Regions from separate parts of the Allobosea beijingensis genome, predicted to be linked through region 1. Evidence: riboswitches for the same ligand, from Rfam matches in the RefSeq annotation. Region 1 holds a riboswitch; the other holds the start of a gene.
What was found. A riboswitch is a leader RNA that binds a small molecule or an ion and turns the genes downstream of it on or off. The one in region 1 is predicted to bind cobalamin.
Positions count from the first base shown of each region.

Region 2: it holds a riboswitch for cobalamin, as region 1 does, so the genes downstream of both, Q9235_RS05635 (ABC transporter substrate-binding protein) here and Q9235_RS18575 (CbtB domain-containing protein) in region 1, are expected to answer to the same signal.

Region 1 is NZ_CP132359.1:3,889,116-3,896,750, reverse strand. Features, by position in the region: gene cobN (cobaltochelatase subunit CobN) at 1-3,159, opposite strand, end outside; gene cobW (cobalamin biosynthesis protein CobW) at 3,169-4,224, opposite strand; gene Q9235_RS18585 (DUF1636 family protein) at 4,229-4,618, opposite strand; gene Q9235_RS18580 (CbtA family protein) at 4,628-5,368, opposite strand; gene Q9235_RS18575 (CbtB domain-containing protein) at 5,381-5,557, opposite strand; cobalamin riboswitch at 5,595-5,779, opposite strand; gene cobU (bifunctional adenosylcobinamide kinase/adenosylcobinamide-phosphate guanylyltransferase) at 5,835-6,353, shown strand; gene cobO (cob(I)yrinic acid a,c-diamide adenosyltransferase) at 6,353-6,961, shown strand; gene Q9235_RS18560 (MgtC/SapB family protein) at 7,058-7,519, shown strand.
Region 2 is NZ_CP132359.1:1,150,212-1,157,846, reverse strand. Features, by position in the region: gene Q9235_RS05655 (ABC transporter permease) at 1-890, shown strand, start outside; gene Q9235_RS05650 (ABC transporter permease) at 890-1,738, shown strand; gene Q9235_RS05645 (M81 family metallopeptidase) at 1,756-3,249, shown strand; gene Q9235_RS05640 (mandelate racemase/muconate lactonizing enzyme family protein) at 3,261-4,439, shown strand; cobalamin riboswitch at 4,475-4,686, shown strand; gene Q9235_RS05635 (ABC transporter substrate-binding protein) at 4,902-5,939, shown strand; gene Q9235_RS05630 (FecCD family ABC transporter permease) at 5,936-6,979, shown strand; gene Q9235_RS05625 (ABC transporter ATP-binding protein) at 6,976-7,635, shown strand, end outside.

The DNA.
Region 1 (7,635 bases):
GGCGAGCTGTCCGGCGATCCAGCGCGGATGCGTCAATCGGCCATGGACGATACGGGCGATGTCCTCGGCCAGCGTTCGCGCCTTCGGCGCTTCCGGGTTCGAGCTGTCGAGGCTGTAGAGCGCGGGATCGGCGCCGAGCGCCTTCGCCGCCGCCGCGAGCCCGCCGATCACGTCCGCAGCGCTGCTGGCCTCGAGAATGTCGCGTCCGGCCGTGTCGCTGACATGGATGAAGGCGTCGGAGGCGCGAATGCGATCGGCAAAGCCGGCATCGGTCGAGGCTGCGCCCTCCGGCCCGCCATAGGCATGGTCCGAAGCTGCCAGATAGGCTGCGCCCAGTTCCGCGCGCTCGGCCCAGTCGCCGTCGAGGGCGCGGTCGGCCATTGCCGCGCCATAGCGTCCGGGCGCGGCCCCGAAGATGCGGGCGCCGTGCGCGCCGCGGCGGCGGGCGGCGGCGGGCTCGTTCCAGTCGTCCGGCTCTTCCAGTGCGGCGACGGCGCGTGCCGCCTGGTCGATCAGGGCGATCTGCCCGGGGAAGGTGTCGCGGAAGGTGCCGGAAATGCGCACGGTCACGTCGAGGCGCGGGAAGGCAAGCTTCGGCTGCGGAATGATGCTGAAGCCGGTGACGCGGGTCGAGGCATTGTCCCAGATAGGCTCGACGCCCATCAGCGCCAATGCATGGGCGATGTCCTCGCCGCCCGAGCGCAGCGTCGGCGAGGCCCAGAGGTCCATGACGATCCGGCGGGGATAGTCGCCATGATCCTGGAGATGGCGCGACACCACTGCCTGCGCCGCCAGTTGGCCCAGTCGGGTGGCGGCGCGCGTCGGGATGGCGCGCGGATCGAGCGTCGAGAGATTGCGCCCGGTCGGCAGCACATCCGGCCGGCCGCGATGCGGCGAGCCGGCCGGGCCGGGCGGGACGAAGCGGCCGTCGAGGGCGGCGAGAAGGTTCTCCCGCTCGTTGCGGGCCGAGGCTGGGTCGATCTCCGAGCGCCCGAAGATATGCAACCCATCGCGGAAGGGCAGTTCGGCGATGTCGCAGAGATGGGCGTCGAGAAGCGTCAGCGCCTCGTTCATGTCCGTATCGGCGGCGACCCCGCAGGAGGCGGCAAGCCCGCTCGCCTCGGCCCGCGCCCGGATTTCGCTGGCGACGATATCGGCGCGGCGCGGATCGAGCACTTGCGCCTGCGAGAATTCCTCGACCAGGTCTCGCAGCAGGGCGGTTTCGCCGGCGGCTTCCGTCTCGGCCAGAGGTGGCGGCAGATGACCGAGCGTGACGGCCGAAAGCCGGCGCTTGGCCGGAGCGGCTTCGCCGGGATCGTCGACGACATAGGGGTAGACCACGGGCACCCCACCGACAGCGAGACGCGGCCAGCAGCCGGCCGAAAGCGCGACCGCCTTGCCCGGCAGCCATTCCATCGTGCCATGCGTGCCCAAGTGGATCAGAGCGTCGATGGCTTCGACTTGGCGCAGCGCCAGATAGAAGGCGAGATAGCCATGGCCCGGCGGCGCGTCGGGATCGTGATAACGCGCCTTGCGGTCGGGTGTCGTATCGCGTGGCGGCTGGAGAGCGACGGTCAGCTTGCCGAAGCGCATGACACGGAACCGGAAGGCGCCGTCGCCGCACGCGGTATCGGTTTCCGGGAGGCCGTGGCTGCCGATGAGGGCATCGCGCGCTACGGCGGGGATGGTCGCGAGCCAGTTGCGGTAGGTCGCGAGCGGAATGCTCAGGCTCGTCGGGGCCGTGGTGAGCGAGGCCATCAGCAAGGCCCCCTCTGTCATTCCCTCCTCCTCATCCCGAGCAAGCCGCGTCAGCGACGCCGATCCGGGATCCATTCCTGAACCTCGATCGGAAGCACTCCGGCATGGATCCCGGGGCAAGCCCGGGATGACGGAGGAGGTTGCAGAGCCAACCTCATACCCCGCCTCCGCCAGCAATTCCCGGATCTCCATCACGCTCGCCGGCGTGTCGAGCCCGACGGCGAAGCCGGCGCGACCGCCGCGTGCGGGATAGTCCGACATCACCAGCGCGAGCCGGCGCTCTGCAGCGGGCTTGCGGGCGAGCGCGATCCAGCCGGCGACGAGATCGGCGAGTGCGGCGATGCCGTCTGGATCGGGCACGAGCCGACGGATGGTGAGACCGGTCGTGGGATCGGTCTCTTCCGCCTTGAAGGCCACGGGGCTGGCCCCGATGCGCCCGTCGAATTCCGGTAGCGCGACCTGCATGGCGAGGTCGGCGGCGGAGAGTCCGCGCGGGGAAGCCTCCCAAGCTTCGCGTTGGGAGCCGACCGGCACCGCCTGCAGGATCGGACAATCGGCGCCGTCGAGCACGAAATCCGCGCCTTCGCGGGCGGAGAAGGCGGTGGTGGTGACGATCAGGGCCGGCTTGCGCGCCGCGATCAACGCTGCGAACTCGGCCGTGACGGCAGGGTCCTTCAGGCTGGTCAGCGCGAGGGGGAGCGGGGTGAGGCCGCGCGCAGCAGTGAGGGCGGCGGAAATGGCTTCACCCATGGCCATGTCGCCGGCTGCAACGCCGGAGCGGTAAAGCAGGATCGGGACGAGCGGGCGGTGGGCGGGCAAGGCGGACAGCGCATCGTGCCATGGCAACGGATCGCCATTGCTGCCGAGCGCGAAGAAGGACGGCAGCGGGAGGGGCGCCAGGTCCAGGGTTTCAGCGGTCTGTGCCAGATAACCTGCGATCCGCCGCAGCAACCACCGCATGTTCTCGACGCCGCCGCCGGCCTGAAAATAGGCCAGAAGCTGCGCCGCGAACTCCGCCGGGACGCTCGCGTGCTCGCCGAGCCGCGGATCGTCGCGCTCGTCGCCGGGCAGGATCGCGAGCGGAATGCCGCGCTTACGGCAGGCCGCGCCGAACTGCTCGATGCCGTAGCGCCAGTAATCGAGCCCGCCGAGGCAGCGCACCAGCACGAAGCGGGATTGCGCCGCCGTCTTCTCGATCAGGAAATCGACCGAGAGCGGGTGCTTCAACCGCCGGAGCGGCGCGAGCCGCACCGACAGATTGCTGTCACCTGCCGCCACCGCCAGCGCCGAGAGGTCGCTGTCGGTGAAGGACAGGACGAGCACGTCTCCCGGCGGCAGGGCGAGATCGACGGCGTCCTCGCCGTCGTCGAGCCTGATCTCGCTGGTCGGGAGGAGATGCATCGGTTGAGGTTACGCCCCCGCGAGGGCCGCTTCCACGGCCTTGAGGTCGAAGCCTTTGAGTCCGATCACGGTCAGGCGCCCATCGCGCGGCTCGCTCGCGCCCCAGGCCCGGTCGAAATGATGCCCGACGCGGCGGCCGACGCCCTGCACGACGAGGCGCATCGGCTTGCCCGGCACGGCGGTGAAGCCCTTGAGCCGTAGCACGCCCTCGGCCTCAGCGGCCTTGGCGACGCGCGCCGTGAGCTCCTCGGGGGAGAGACCGGCAGGCAGCGGCACGGCGACCGAGTCGAAATCGTCATGGTCGTGATCATGCTCACCCTCGCCATGATGCGAGGGGCGGGCGGCGAGATCGTTCTCGGCGGCAGCGCCGAGGCCGACGATCAGCGTCGGCTCGACCTTGCCATGGGCGGTCTCTACGATCTTGATCGCCTTGGGCAGATGCTCGGCGATCTCGGCCTTGACCCGCGCGCGGTCGGCTTCGTCGACGAGGTCGCTCTTGTTGAGCAGGATCAGGTCGGCGCAGAGAATCTGGTCCTCGAACACCTCTTCCAGCGGGTTGTCGTGGTCGACCGAGGCATCGGCCGCCTTCTGCGCCGCGAGCGCTTCCGGATCATCGGCGAACTGGCCTTCGGCCACCGCCGGGCCGTCGACCACGGCGATGACGCCGTCGACGGTGACGCGCGAGCGGATCGCCGGCCAGTTGAAGGCGGTGACGAGCGGCTTCGGCAGAGCGAGGCCGGAGGTCTCGATCAGGATATGCTCGGGCGGATTCGGCCGGTTCAGCAGCTTCTCGAGCGCCGGCACGAAATCATCGGCGACCGTGCAGCAGATGCAGCCATTCGGCAGCTCGACCACGTCCTCGTCGCTGCAGCCGGCGATGCCGCAGCCCTTGAGGAACTCGCCGTCGAAGCCGAGATCGCCGAATTCGTTGACGAGCACGGCGAGTCTCTTGCCCTGCGCATTCTCGAGGAGATGGCGCACCAGCGTTGTCTTTCCGGCGCCGAGGAAGCCGGTGATGATCGTGCAGGGCGTCTTGCCCAGGTTCGTGGTCTGCGGAGTGTTCATGATGTCATCCTTGCTGGCGCGCCGGCAAAGGCGGCACGCGCGCGACCACGCCCTTGCGGAAGGACTGCGGCCGCTCTTTCCAGGGAACGATGCCGTTGGCGCTGGCGGCATAGGCCTCCGCGGCGCCGACGATCTCGTCGAGATGGGTGTCGGTGTCGAGGTCGCCGATCAGATAGGTCCATTTGCCATCGGCCGTGAGCGCGATGGTGCAGGGCCGCTTGCAGACGCAGAGGCACTCGACGGGCAGCACGGGGATCGTGCTGCCCTTGGCTTTGAGCTGTTCGGCGAGACGTTCGGCCAGCGCCAGCCCCGGCTGGTCGTAACCCTCCGGGAGATCGGCGCGGGCACGGCGGCAGGCCGTGCAGACATGGATGGTGAGGTCGCCCTCGGACATTGGCTTGCCTCAGGCTTCAGAGGCCCGGCGGCTCGCCCAGGGCCAGAGCACGCCGACCATGAAGGCGGTGACGAGCCAGAGCGCGGCCTGGATGCCGAGCGAGAGCGAGGCGAAATGGGCGGCGACCTCCGCCGGAACCTTGCTCTCCGGTGGGGCCGGTAGCGGAGCGCCGACGACATGCGGCAGCAGGATCACGACGATGGCGACGAGCTTCAGCCAGGGCTGATCGAAGCGCAGGAACAGGAAGAGCCCGGCCGCGGTCGCGATGGCGGTCCAGAGCCACCAGAACTGGCGCTGTCCCAGCGCAGCCGAGGCCGCGCCTGGTAGTTCCGGAGCCAGCCCCATCGCCGGCGCGAGCCCCAACGCCAGGAAGCCGCAGGCGCCCCAGACGAGGGCGGTGCGCTGCTCGATCCGGTCGCCGGCCGCGATCATGCCGGCGAGCAGCAAAGCCGCGAAGCCGATCGCGGTCGCGATCGTCACCGCGCCGGTGAAGAGCGTGCGCTGGAGGCCGTCCTGCGGCTTCCATTCGGCATGGTCTTGGCCGGGCGCGTCGCCGGCCGGGCCATGCGCGAGGATGAGTTTCGCCTCGCCGTCGAAGGCGGCGAGAGTCGGCGCCTTCAGCGCGAGCGCCGTCTCATAGGTCTCGGCCTTGAGGATCAGCGGGGTGGTGGTGACATGCTGCAGGGCGGCGACGATCAAGCCAGCCAGAAGCCCGGCCAGGATGCTGACCGTGAGAACACGCGTGACCATGATGGCTTTCCCTCAGTGGCAGGGAAAGGCGAGGCCGTGACGGCTGTCGTGCGCGGCGTTGTGGAGGTTCGTCGAGGCCGCGAAGCCGGTCGTGTAGATCAGCGCGACGCCGATCACGAGCGCAGCGGCAACCGCCTTGACGCGGTCCGAAACGCTGAGTGTGGGGGTGGAAACCGAAACGGTGTTCATAAGCGTTCTCCGTGGCCGCCCCGCCGGCAGCCGGTTGGATCTCTGCGGGTCGACGGCAGGTCTCCTGGCTCGCGGACTTCGCGTCCCTTGCCGCCTTCCCGGAGCGAGCGCTCCAGTGGCCGATGGCGAAGGACATCCGCTTACAGTTGCGGGGGCAGCCGCGGTCTCGCACCGCGTTCCCTTTTCACCTCCTCGCGGAGGCACCGTCAGCGACGATCATTAGCCTTCGCCGTGCCGCTGTGCAATGCAGGATGGTCCTTTGAACCCTGCTTCCGCGATGCCGAACGAAATTCCCCATCTCACCCTCGTCCTCGGCGGTGCCCGCTCCGGCAAGAGCCGCCATGCCGAGGCGCTGGTCGAGGCCCAGCCGGCGCCCTGGAGCTATATCGCGACGGCACAGGCCTATGACGACGAGATGCGCGAGCGCATCGCCGAGCACCGCGCGCGCCGTCCGGCCGGCTGGCAGACGGTCGATGCGCCACTCGACCTGCCCGAAGTCATCGCCGCCCAACCGGAGGGGCGCGCGGTCCTCGTCGATTGCCTGACGCTCTGGCTGACCAATCTCATCCTCGCGGAACACGATACGGCCGCAGCCCGCGAAGCCCTGATCGCCGCCTGCGAGCGCGTCTCGGCGCCGCTGGTGCTGGTCGGCAACGAGGTCGGGCTCGGCATCGTGCCGGAGAATGCGCTGGCTCGCCGCTTCCGCGACGAGGCCGGGCGTCTCCATCAGGCGCTTGCGGCGCGGGCGGCCAGCGTGGTCTTCATGGTCGCTGGACTGCCGATGCGAGTGAAATGATGACGGATACCGAAGACGCCGCCCGCCACAAGGCGAAGATGGAGAAGCGCAAGGCGGTTCAGGACGCCGAAGTCGCCTCCAAGACGCTCGAAAAGGGGTTGCTCATCGTCAACACGGGCCCCGGCAAGGGCAAGTCGACGGCGGCCTTCGGCTTGATTCTGCGCGCGCTCGGCCATGGCTGGCGCATCGGCGTGGTGCAGTTCATCAAGGGCGCCTGGTCGACCGGGGAGCGCAAGGCATTGGAAGCCTTCGGCGATCAGGTGAGCTGGCACAGCATGGGCGAGGGCTTCACCTGGGAGACGCAGGACAAGGCCCGCGACATCGCCGCCGCCGAGCGCGCCTTCGCCAAGGCCAGGGAGTTGATGGCCGATCCGGAGATTCGCCTGCTGGTGCTGGACGAACTCAACATCGCCCTGCGCTACGATTATTTGCCGCTCGCCGACGTGGTCTCGACGCTGGCTGCCCGTCGCCCTGATCTGCACGTCGTCGTGACCGGCCGCAACGCCAAGCCGGAATTGATCGGGGCCGCCGACCTCGTTACCGAGATGACGCTGGTGAAGCACCACTTTGCTGCCGGCGTGAAGGCACAGCAGGGGATCGAGTTCTAGCAGGCCGCATCGCCGGCTGCTGCTTGTTTGCCAGAGAACGAACGCAGGCGGCTCTCATGCGTTCATGCCCTCGATCATCGTTTTCGGGGGTGGGCCATGAGTGATTTTCTGTGGGGACAATTGGATCTGCTTGCCAGGTTGCTGGCCGGCATGGCCGCCGGCATCGTCGTGGGCTGGGAGCGGACCAACAAGCAGCGCGCGGCCGGGATCCGCACCTTCGGGCTGGTCGGGTTGGGCACGGCCGCTGCCGCGACGATCTTTAGCGAGCCGAGCGAGGCCGACGCCGCGAGCCGCGTCGTCCAGGGGCTTCTGACCGGAATCGGCTTTCTCGGCGCCGGCGTCATCGTGCTGCGCCGGGGCCATTCGACGCCGACAGGCCTGACCACGGCCGCGGCGATATGGGTCACCGCTGCGCTCGGTTGCGCCGCTGGGCTCGGTGACTATGCGATCGTGGCGTCGGCCACGCTTCTTGCCCTCGTCCTGCTCGCCATCGACCATTCGGTCGAGCGCTGGGCTGGCCGCAGAGCGGCCGGAACGGGTGAGGCGCCGCCTTCCTGAGTGCCGGACTGGCTCCCATCCTGACAACAGGGCTCGCGGGAACATGCTGTCGGCGACCTGAGACCCCGGCTGCCCTGCTTCGCCACGCACCCCAAGCCGCCGCCCCTTGACGGCTG
Region 2 (7,635 bases), 2.7 Mb from region 1:
TCTCGCTGATGTCCTTCGCGCTGATCTGGCTGGTGCCGGGCGATCCGGCAGCGGCCTTCCTCGACGCCTCGGCGACGCCCGATCAGGTCGCCAAGCTGCGCAGCGCGCTCGGGCTCGATCTCTCGCTGCCGCAGCAGATGCTCGGCTGGTACGGGCGCATCCTCAGTGGCGATCTCGGCCAGTCGATCCTGCTCAACCGCTCCGTAACGGCGGCCCTGATCGAGCGCCTGCCGGTCACGCTCTCGCTGGCGGCGCTGGCTCTGGCCTTCGCCGTGTTTTTCGGCGTCGCGGCCGGCATCATTGCGGCCGTCAATCACAATCGCTGGCCCGATCAGGCGGTGATGACAACGGCCTTGCTCGGACTCTCGGTGCCGGATTTCTGGCTCGGCCTCGTCATGGTGCTGGTCTTCGCCGTGTCGCTCGGCTGGCTGCCGAGCGGTGGCTTCACGCCCTTCCTGCAATCGCCGAGCGAATGGCTCCGCGGCATGGTCCTCCCGGCGCTGACGCTGGGGCTGGTGCAGGTCGGCTTCATCGCCCGCATGGCGCGCGCCTCGATGCTGGATACGCTCAGCCAGGACTATGTCCGCACCGCCGATGCCAAGGGGCTGGCCAAGCTCCATGTCGTCCTGCGTCATGCATTGCCGAATGCGATGATCCCGATCCTCACCGTGATCGGCATCGTCTCCGGCGCCTTGCTCGGTGGCGCGGTCATCGTCGAGCAGGTCTTCTCGATCCCCGGCATCGGCCGCCTGATCGTCGGCGCCATCGCATCGCGCGATTTCCCGGTGCTGCAGGGCGGCCTGCTCTTCCTCGCGGTCGTCTATCTCGCGATCAATCTCGTCGTGGACATCCTCTATGCCGTGGTCGATCCGCGCGTGAGGCTGGCCTGATGCAGGGCACGCCACTCGTCGGCCGCGCCCTCTGGGGGCGCCTCTTTCGCAACCGTTCCTTCGTGATCGGGGCCGTGCTGGTGCTGCTGATGGTCGCGATCGCGCTCGCCGCCGATTGGCTCACGCCCTTCGATCCGCTCAAGAGCAATGTCCGCGCCCGGCTCGCCGCGCCCAGCGCTGTCCACTGGTTCGGCACCGATCATTTCGGCCGCGACATCCTCTCCCGCGTCATGATCGGCGCCCGCATCTCGCTCGCCATCGGGGCCTGTACCGTGGTGCTGGCCGGGATTGCCGGCACGCTGAGCGGCGCCATCGCCGGTTATTTCTATCATCTCGACCAGCCGATCATGCGGATCATGGACGCGCTGATGGCCTTCCCCTCGATCGTGCTCGCCATGGTCGTCTCGGCGGTGCTCGGCGCCTCGCTCACCAATGTCGTGATCGCGCTCGCCATTGCCACGACCCCGCATACGGCCCGCATCGTGCGCGCCTCAGTCCTGATCGAGAAGGAGCAGGAATACATCGCCGCGGCGCGCTCGATCGGCGTCGGCGAATGGACCATCCTGTTCAAGCATGTGCTGCGCAACGTCGCCGGCCCGCTGATCGTGCGCCTGACCTATGTCTTCGCCATCGCGGTGCTGGCCGAGGCGGCACTGTCCTTCGTCGGTGCCGGCCCGCCGCCGCCAGCCGCCTCCTTCGGCTCGATCATCGCCCAGGGGCGCGATTTCATGCGCGAGGCCCCGTGGATCACGGTGTTTCCGGGCCTCGCGATCATCGCCTGCGTGCTCGGCCTCAACCTGCTCGGCGACGGCCTGCGCGACGTACTCGACCCCCGCCTGAAATTCTGACCCGCCGGAGCCGCACGATGAAGCGCATCCTGATCGCCGACTGCAAGCAGGAGATTTCCTCCTTCAACCCGCTGCCGTCGCATTACGAGAATTTCCTGATCCATCATGGCGACGGCCTCTACATCCAGCGCGGCCAGAACCAGGAGCTCGGCGGCGCGCTCGCCGTCTTCGAGGCGAGGCTCGATATCGAGATCGTGCCGACGATCTGCGCCCGCTCCGGCAGCGCCGGCCCGCTCTCGGCCGCGGGCTGGAAGAAGCTCTCGGAGGAAATCCTCGCCGCGATCTTCGCCAAGCTCGACCGCATCGACGGCATCTATGTCTCGCTGCATGGCGCGATGGGCGCCGATGGTGAACTCGACCCCGAAGGCTACCTGCTGGAGAAGCTGCGCGAGCGCGTCGGCCCGGATATGCCGATCGTGATCTCGCTCGACCTGCACGGCATCCTGACCGACCGGATGCTGCGCAATGTCGACGGTTTCGCGATCTACTGGACCTATCCCCATGTCGATTTCGCCGACACAGGCCGGCGCGCCGCCGAACTCCTGCTCAAGCTGATGGCTGGCGGCATCAGGCCCGTCGCCGCCCGCGTCGTCATCCCCGCGCTGGTGCGCGGCGACGAGCTCATCACCAAGACCGGCTGCTATGGCGAACTGCTCGCCGAATGCCGCCGGCTGGAGGAGGAGGGGCGGGCGCTCGCCGCCGGCATCATGATCGGCAATCCCTTCACCGATGTACCCGAGCTCTGCTCGCAGGTGCTGATCCTCACCGATGGCGATAAGGCAACCGCCGAGCGCGAGGCGCTCCGGCTCGCCGAGGAGTTCTGGCCGTTGCGCTTCCGCATGCAGGGCAAGCTTGTCCCGCTCGACCGCGCCGTCGCTCAGGCCCGCAGCATCGACGGCCCGGTGATCTTCACCGATGCCGCCGACGCGACCTCCTCCGGCGCCTCCGGCGACAGCAACCTGATCCTCGCCGCCTTGCGGAAGGCCGGCTACGGCAAGCGGGTGCTGGCCCAGATCGTCGATGCCCCGGCCGCGGCTGCGGCGCATAAGGCGGGCGTCGGGGCGACGATCGAGGTCACGCTCGGCGGCTCGATCGATCCCGCCCGCTTCCCGCCGATGCAGGTGAAGGCCAAGGTCAAGGTCAAGCTGCTCTCGGATGGCGAAGCCGCGCTGGAGACGATGAAGGCGCCGCTCAGCGCCGGGCCGACCGCAGTGCTCACTTGGGACAACATCACCGTCGTCGTGATGAGCCGTTCAGTCAGCCTGTTCGACCGTGCGATGTATTACGCCAACGGCATAGACCCGACCGATTTCGACCTGATCGTGGTGAAGTCGCCGCACACCGAATTCCACATGTTCGACCAGTGGTGCGCGCGGAACTTCAACATCGACGCGCCCGGAGCGACCTCCGCCAACCTGAAGAGCCTCGGCCACACCATCTGCGCGCGGCCGATCTACCCGCTCGACGAGGGCGTCACCTTCGCGCCTCGTGCCACGATCTACGAATTGTAAGGAGAGGACCCGTGCCCAGGATCGAGGCCGTCGATTTCTTCTATCTCGCCATGCCTGTCGTCACCGATGAGGCCGATGGCAGCCAGGATGCGCTGCTGGTCAGGGTCGCCGCCGGTGGCCATGTCGGCTGGGGCGAATGCGAGGCGGCGCCATTGCCTTCCATCGCCGCCTTCATTTGCCCGATGTCGCATGGCGTCTGCCGGCCGGTCGCCGACTCCGTGCTCGGCCAGGCGCTTGAAAGCCCGGAGGATATCGCCCGCATCGCCGCGGCTGTCGCCTATAACTCGATGGACCTGCTGCAGGCGCCGCATACCTTCTCGGGCGTCGAGATGGCCTTGTGGGACATCCTCGGCAAGATGCGGTCAGAACCGGTCTGGCGCCTGCTCGGATACGCGAAAAGCCATCCCAAGACGCCCTATGCCTCGGTCCTTTTCGGCGACACGGCGCAGGAAACTCTCGAACGCGCCCGCGATGCCCGCAAGGGCAGCTTCCGCGCCGCCAAGTTCGGCTGGGGGCCGATCGGTCGCGGCAGCGTCGAGGCTGATGCCGAGCATTTCGTCGCCGCTCGCGAGGGTTTGGGGCAGGATGGCATCCTGCTCGTCGATACCGGCCAGATCTTCATCGAGGACGTCGAGCGCGCCGCCGCCCGTCTGCCCGCCATGGAGAAGGCGAACGTGCTCTGGTTCGAGGAGCCCTTCCATGCCAGCGCGCTCGAACCTTATGGCGCGCTAGCCAAACGCAGCCCCAAGGTCCGGCTGGCCGGCGGGGAGGGCGCCCATAACGAGTCGATGGCGCGGCAGCTCATCGACTATGGCGGCATCGGCTACGTCCAGATCGATTGCGGCCGCATCGGCGGTATTGGCCCGTCCAAGGCGGTGGCGGATTACGCGGTCGCCAAGGGCGTGACCTTCGTCAACCACACCTTCACCTCGCATCTCGCTCTCTCGGCCTCGCTCCAGCCCTATGCCGGCCTCGCCGATCACGAGATCTGCGAATATCCGGCCATGCCGAAGCCGCTGGCCACGGCGATCTCAGCCAATCATCTGGAACGCGACGCGAACGGGCAGGTCGCCGCGCCCGACGCGCCCGGCCTCGGCATCGAGGTCGCGACGACGGCGCTGCGCGGCTATCTGCAGGAGGTCGAGATCTCCGTCGGCGGCAAGCGGCTCTACAGCACGCCAAGGCTCTGACACGATGCCGGCTTGACGCAGCGCCACGCCCTTATAGGGTGTGCGCCGATCGAGGTTCTCCGGGTTGCTCCCGGAGCTAAGAGGGAATTCGGTGAGGCGCGCCTAGCGCCAATGCCGAGGCTGCCCCCGCAACTGTAAGCGGCGAGCTCTCCGTCCATCGTCCACTGGCGCCCGAGGCGCCGGGAAGGCCGGGCGGAACAGGCATCGACCCGCGAGCCAGGAGACCTGCCCCGGTCGTCGAAGACGTCTTTCGGACGGGGTGTTCCGAAGCCTGTGTGTCGATGGCGACCCTTGCGGCCAGCCTCCCGCCCCACATGCCCAAAGCTGCCCCGGCCGTCATCTCGGGGAGCGATGAAACTCATGTTCACGAAGATCAATGCACAGGCCGCCCGGGGCGGCTTGACGGCTGCCTGCCGCGCACTCTATCAGAAATGCAACATTGTTACATTTCGGATGGCCTCGATGCCGGCTGCGCGCCCGTTCAACACCCTGCTTCGCCTGTCCGCCGTCGCGCTGTTCGGCGCTCTCGCCGCCGGTACGGCCAATGCCGCGCCGACCAAGTATCCGCTGACCCTTGAGAATTGCCGCGAGACGATCACTTTCGACGCCGCGCCCAAGCGCGTCGTCGCGATCGGCCAGACCCAGACGGAGATCCTTTATGCGCTCGGCCTCGGTGACCGCGTCGTCGGTACGGCGGTCTGGTTCTCGCCGGTGGCCAAGCCCTATGAGGCCGTCAACGCCAAGGTGAAGCGCCTCGCCGATAACGACCCGAGTTTCGAGGCCGTGCTGGCGCAGGAGCCCGATCTCGTCACCGCGATGTTCGAATGGCATGTCGGGCCGAACGGCATCGTCGGCAAGCGCGACCAGTTCGCCAAGGTGAAGGTGCCGACTTATGTCTCGCCGACCGACTGCATCGGCAAGGACAATTCCGGCGCAGGCGACGGCGTTCGCACCCAGATGTTCACGATGGAACTGGTCTATCGCAACATCCGCGAATTCGGCGAGATCTTCGACGTCGCCGACCGGGCCGAGAAGCTCGTCGCCGAGCTCAAGGCGCGCGAGGACAAGGCCGTCGAGCAGGTCGCCAGGCTGAAGGCGCAGGACGTGCCGGTCGTCGTCTGGTTCTCCAGCAAGGACATCAAGGGCGACGGCTTCATGGCCGGCAAGAACGGCGTTCCCGCCTATATCCTGTCCAAGCTCGGCGCCCGCAACATCATTTCGACCAATGAGGAATGGCCGCTGGTCGGCTGGGAGAGCATCGCCGCTGCCAATCCGGCCGTGATCGTCACCGTGAAGATGGATCGCCGCCGCTTCCCGGCAGACGATATCGAGAAGAAGCTGGATTTCCTGAAGACCGACCCGGTCGCCAGCAAGCTCGACGCCGTGAAGAATGGCCGCATCGTCATCATGGATGTCGGCGCGACGCGCGCCGGGCTCGACACGATCGACGGCATCGAGACCCTCGCCACGGCGATCGCCGGCTTCGGGATCTCGCGTTGAGCCACGCCGCCCATGAGCCGAACTGGCCGGTGCGGATCGGCATCGCGCTGGCCTCGCTGCTGGCGCTGACCTTCTCGGTCGCGCTGGCGGTGACGATTGGCGAAATGCGCATCCCGCTGGACACGGCCTTGAAGGCCCTCGGCAACGGGCTGTTCGATCTCGACTTTCCCGTCAGCGCAATCCAGCAGGGCGTGATCTTCGATTACCGCCTGAGCCGCGCGCTGATGGCAGGCTTGTGCGGCGGCGCGCTCGCGTTATCGGGTGCTATCCTCCAGGCTCTGCTGCGCAATCCACTGGCCGAACCCTATATCCTCGGCATCTCGGCCGGCGCCTCGACCGGCGCTGTCGCGGTGCTGATCCTCGGCATCAGCATCGGCGGCGCGGTGCTTTCGGTCTCTGCCGGCGCCTTCATCGGCTCCTGCGCCGCGCTCGTCGTCGTCGCCTTGCTGGCGACGGGGGCGGGTGGGGCGAGCGATCGCGTCATCCTTGCCGGTGTCGCCACCTCGCAGCTCTTCAATGCCGCGACCGCGACGATCGTCACGACCATGGCCAGCGCCGAGCAGGCGCGCGGCGTGATGTTCTGGCTGCTCGGCAATTTCGGCGGCGTGCGCTGGCCCGACATCTGGATGGCGGCGCCGGTCGCCTTCATCGGCTTCGGTATCTGCATGCTGCACGCCAAGGCGCTCGACGCCTTCGCCTTCGGCGTCGATGCGGCGGCCTCGCTCGGCGTCGCGGTCACGCGGGTCAAGGTCGTGCTTTTCGCGACGACGGCGGTGATGACGGCGGTGATGGTCTCGATCGTCGGCACGGTCGGCTTCGTCGGCCTGATCATCCCCCATGCCGCGCGCTTCCTCGTCGGCTCCGGCCATGCCCGCCTGCTGCCGGCCTGCCTCGTCATCGGCGCGATCTTCATGATCCTCGCCGACATCCTCTCCCGCATCCTGATCCCTCAGCAGATCTTGCCGATCGGCGTGGTGACGGCGCTGTTCGGCGCGCCGGTCTTCGCCTTGATCCTCTATCGCGCCCGGAGGCCGGCATGACGCTCGCGACCCGCGAGGTCCGCTGGGGCGCCGGCGGCCGGATGATCGTCGATGGCGTGACGCTGGAAGCCGCGCCCGGCCGGGTGCTCGGACTGATCGGCCCGAACGGCTCAGGCAAGTCGAGCCTGCTCAGGTTGCTCTGCCGCCTGCGCAATGTCGCGAGCGGCGTCGTCACGCTCGACGGGAACGACATTGCGTCCGTGCCGCGCCGCGAGCTCGCCCGCCGCCTCGCCTTCGTCGAGCAGCAGGCGACGACCGAGATCCAGCTCTCCGTCTGCGATGTCGTCCGCCTCGGCCGCACGCCGCACCGCGCTGCGCTCGCCTCCTGGAGCGAGGCTGACGAGGCCGCCGTCAACGAGGCGCTGGCGCGGGTCGGGCTCCTCGAGCGTCACGACCAGTTCTGGCACACGCTCTCTGGTGGCGAGCGCCAGCGCGTCCATATCGCCCGTGCGCTCGCGCAGGAGCCGAGCGAACTGATCCTCGACGAGCCGACGAACCATCTCGATATCCGGCACCAGCTCTCGATCCTGAGCCTGGTCCGCCGCCTCGGCATTACCTGCATCATGGCTCTGCACGACCTCAACCTCGCCGCCATGTTCTGCGACGAGATCGCGCTGCTGCATGACGGCCGCCTGCAGGCGGCCGGCACGCCGGAG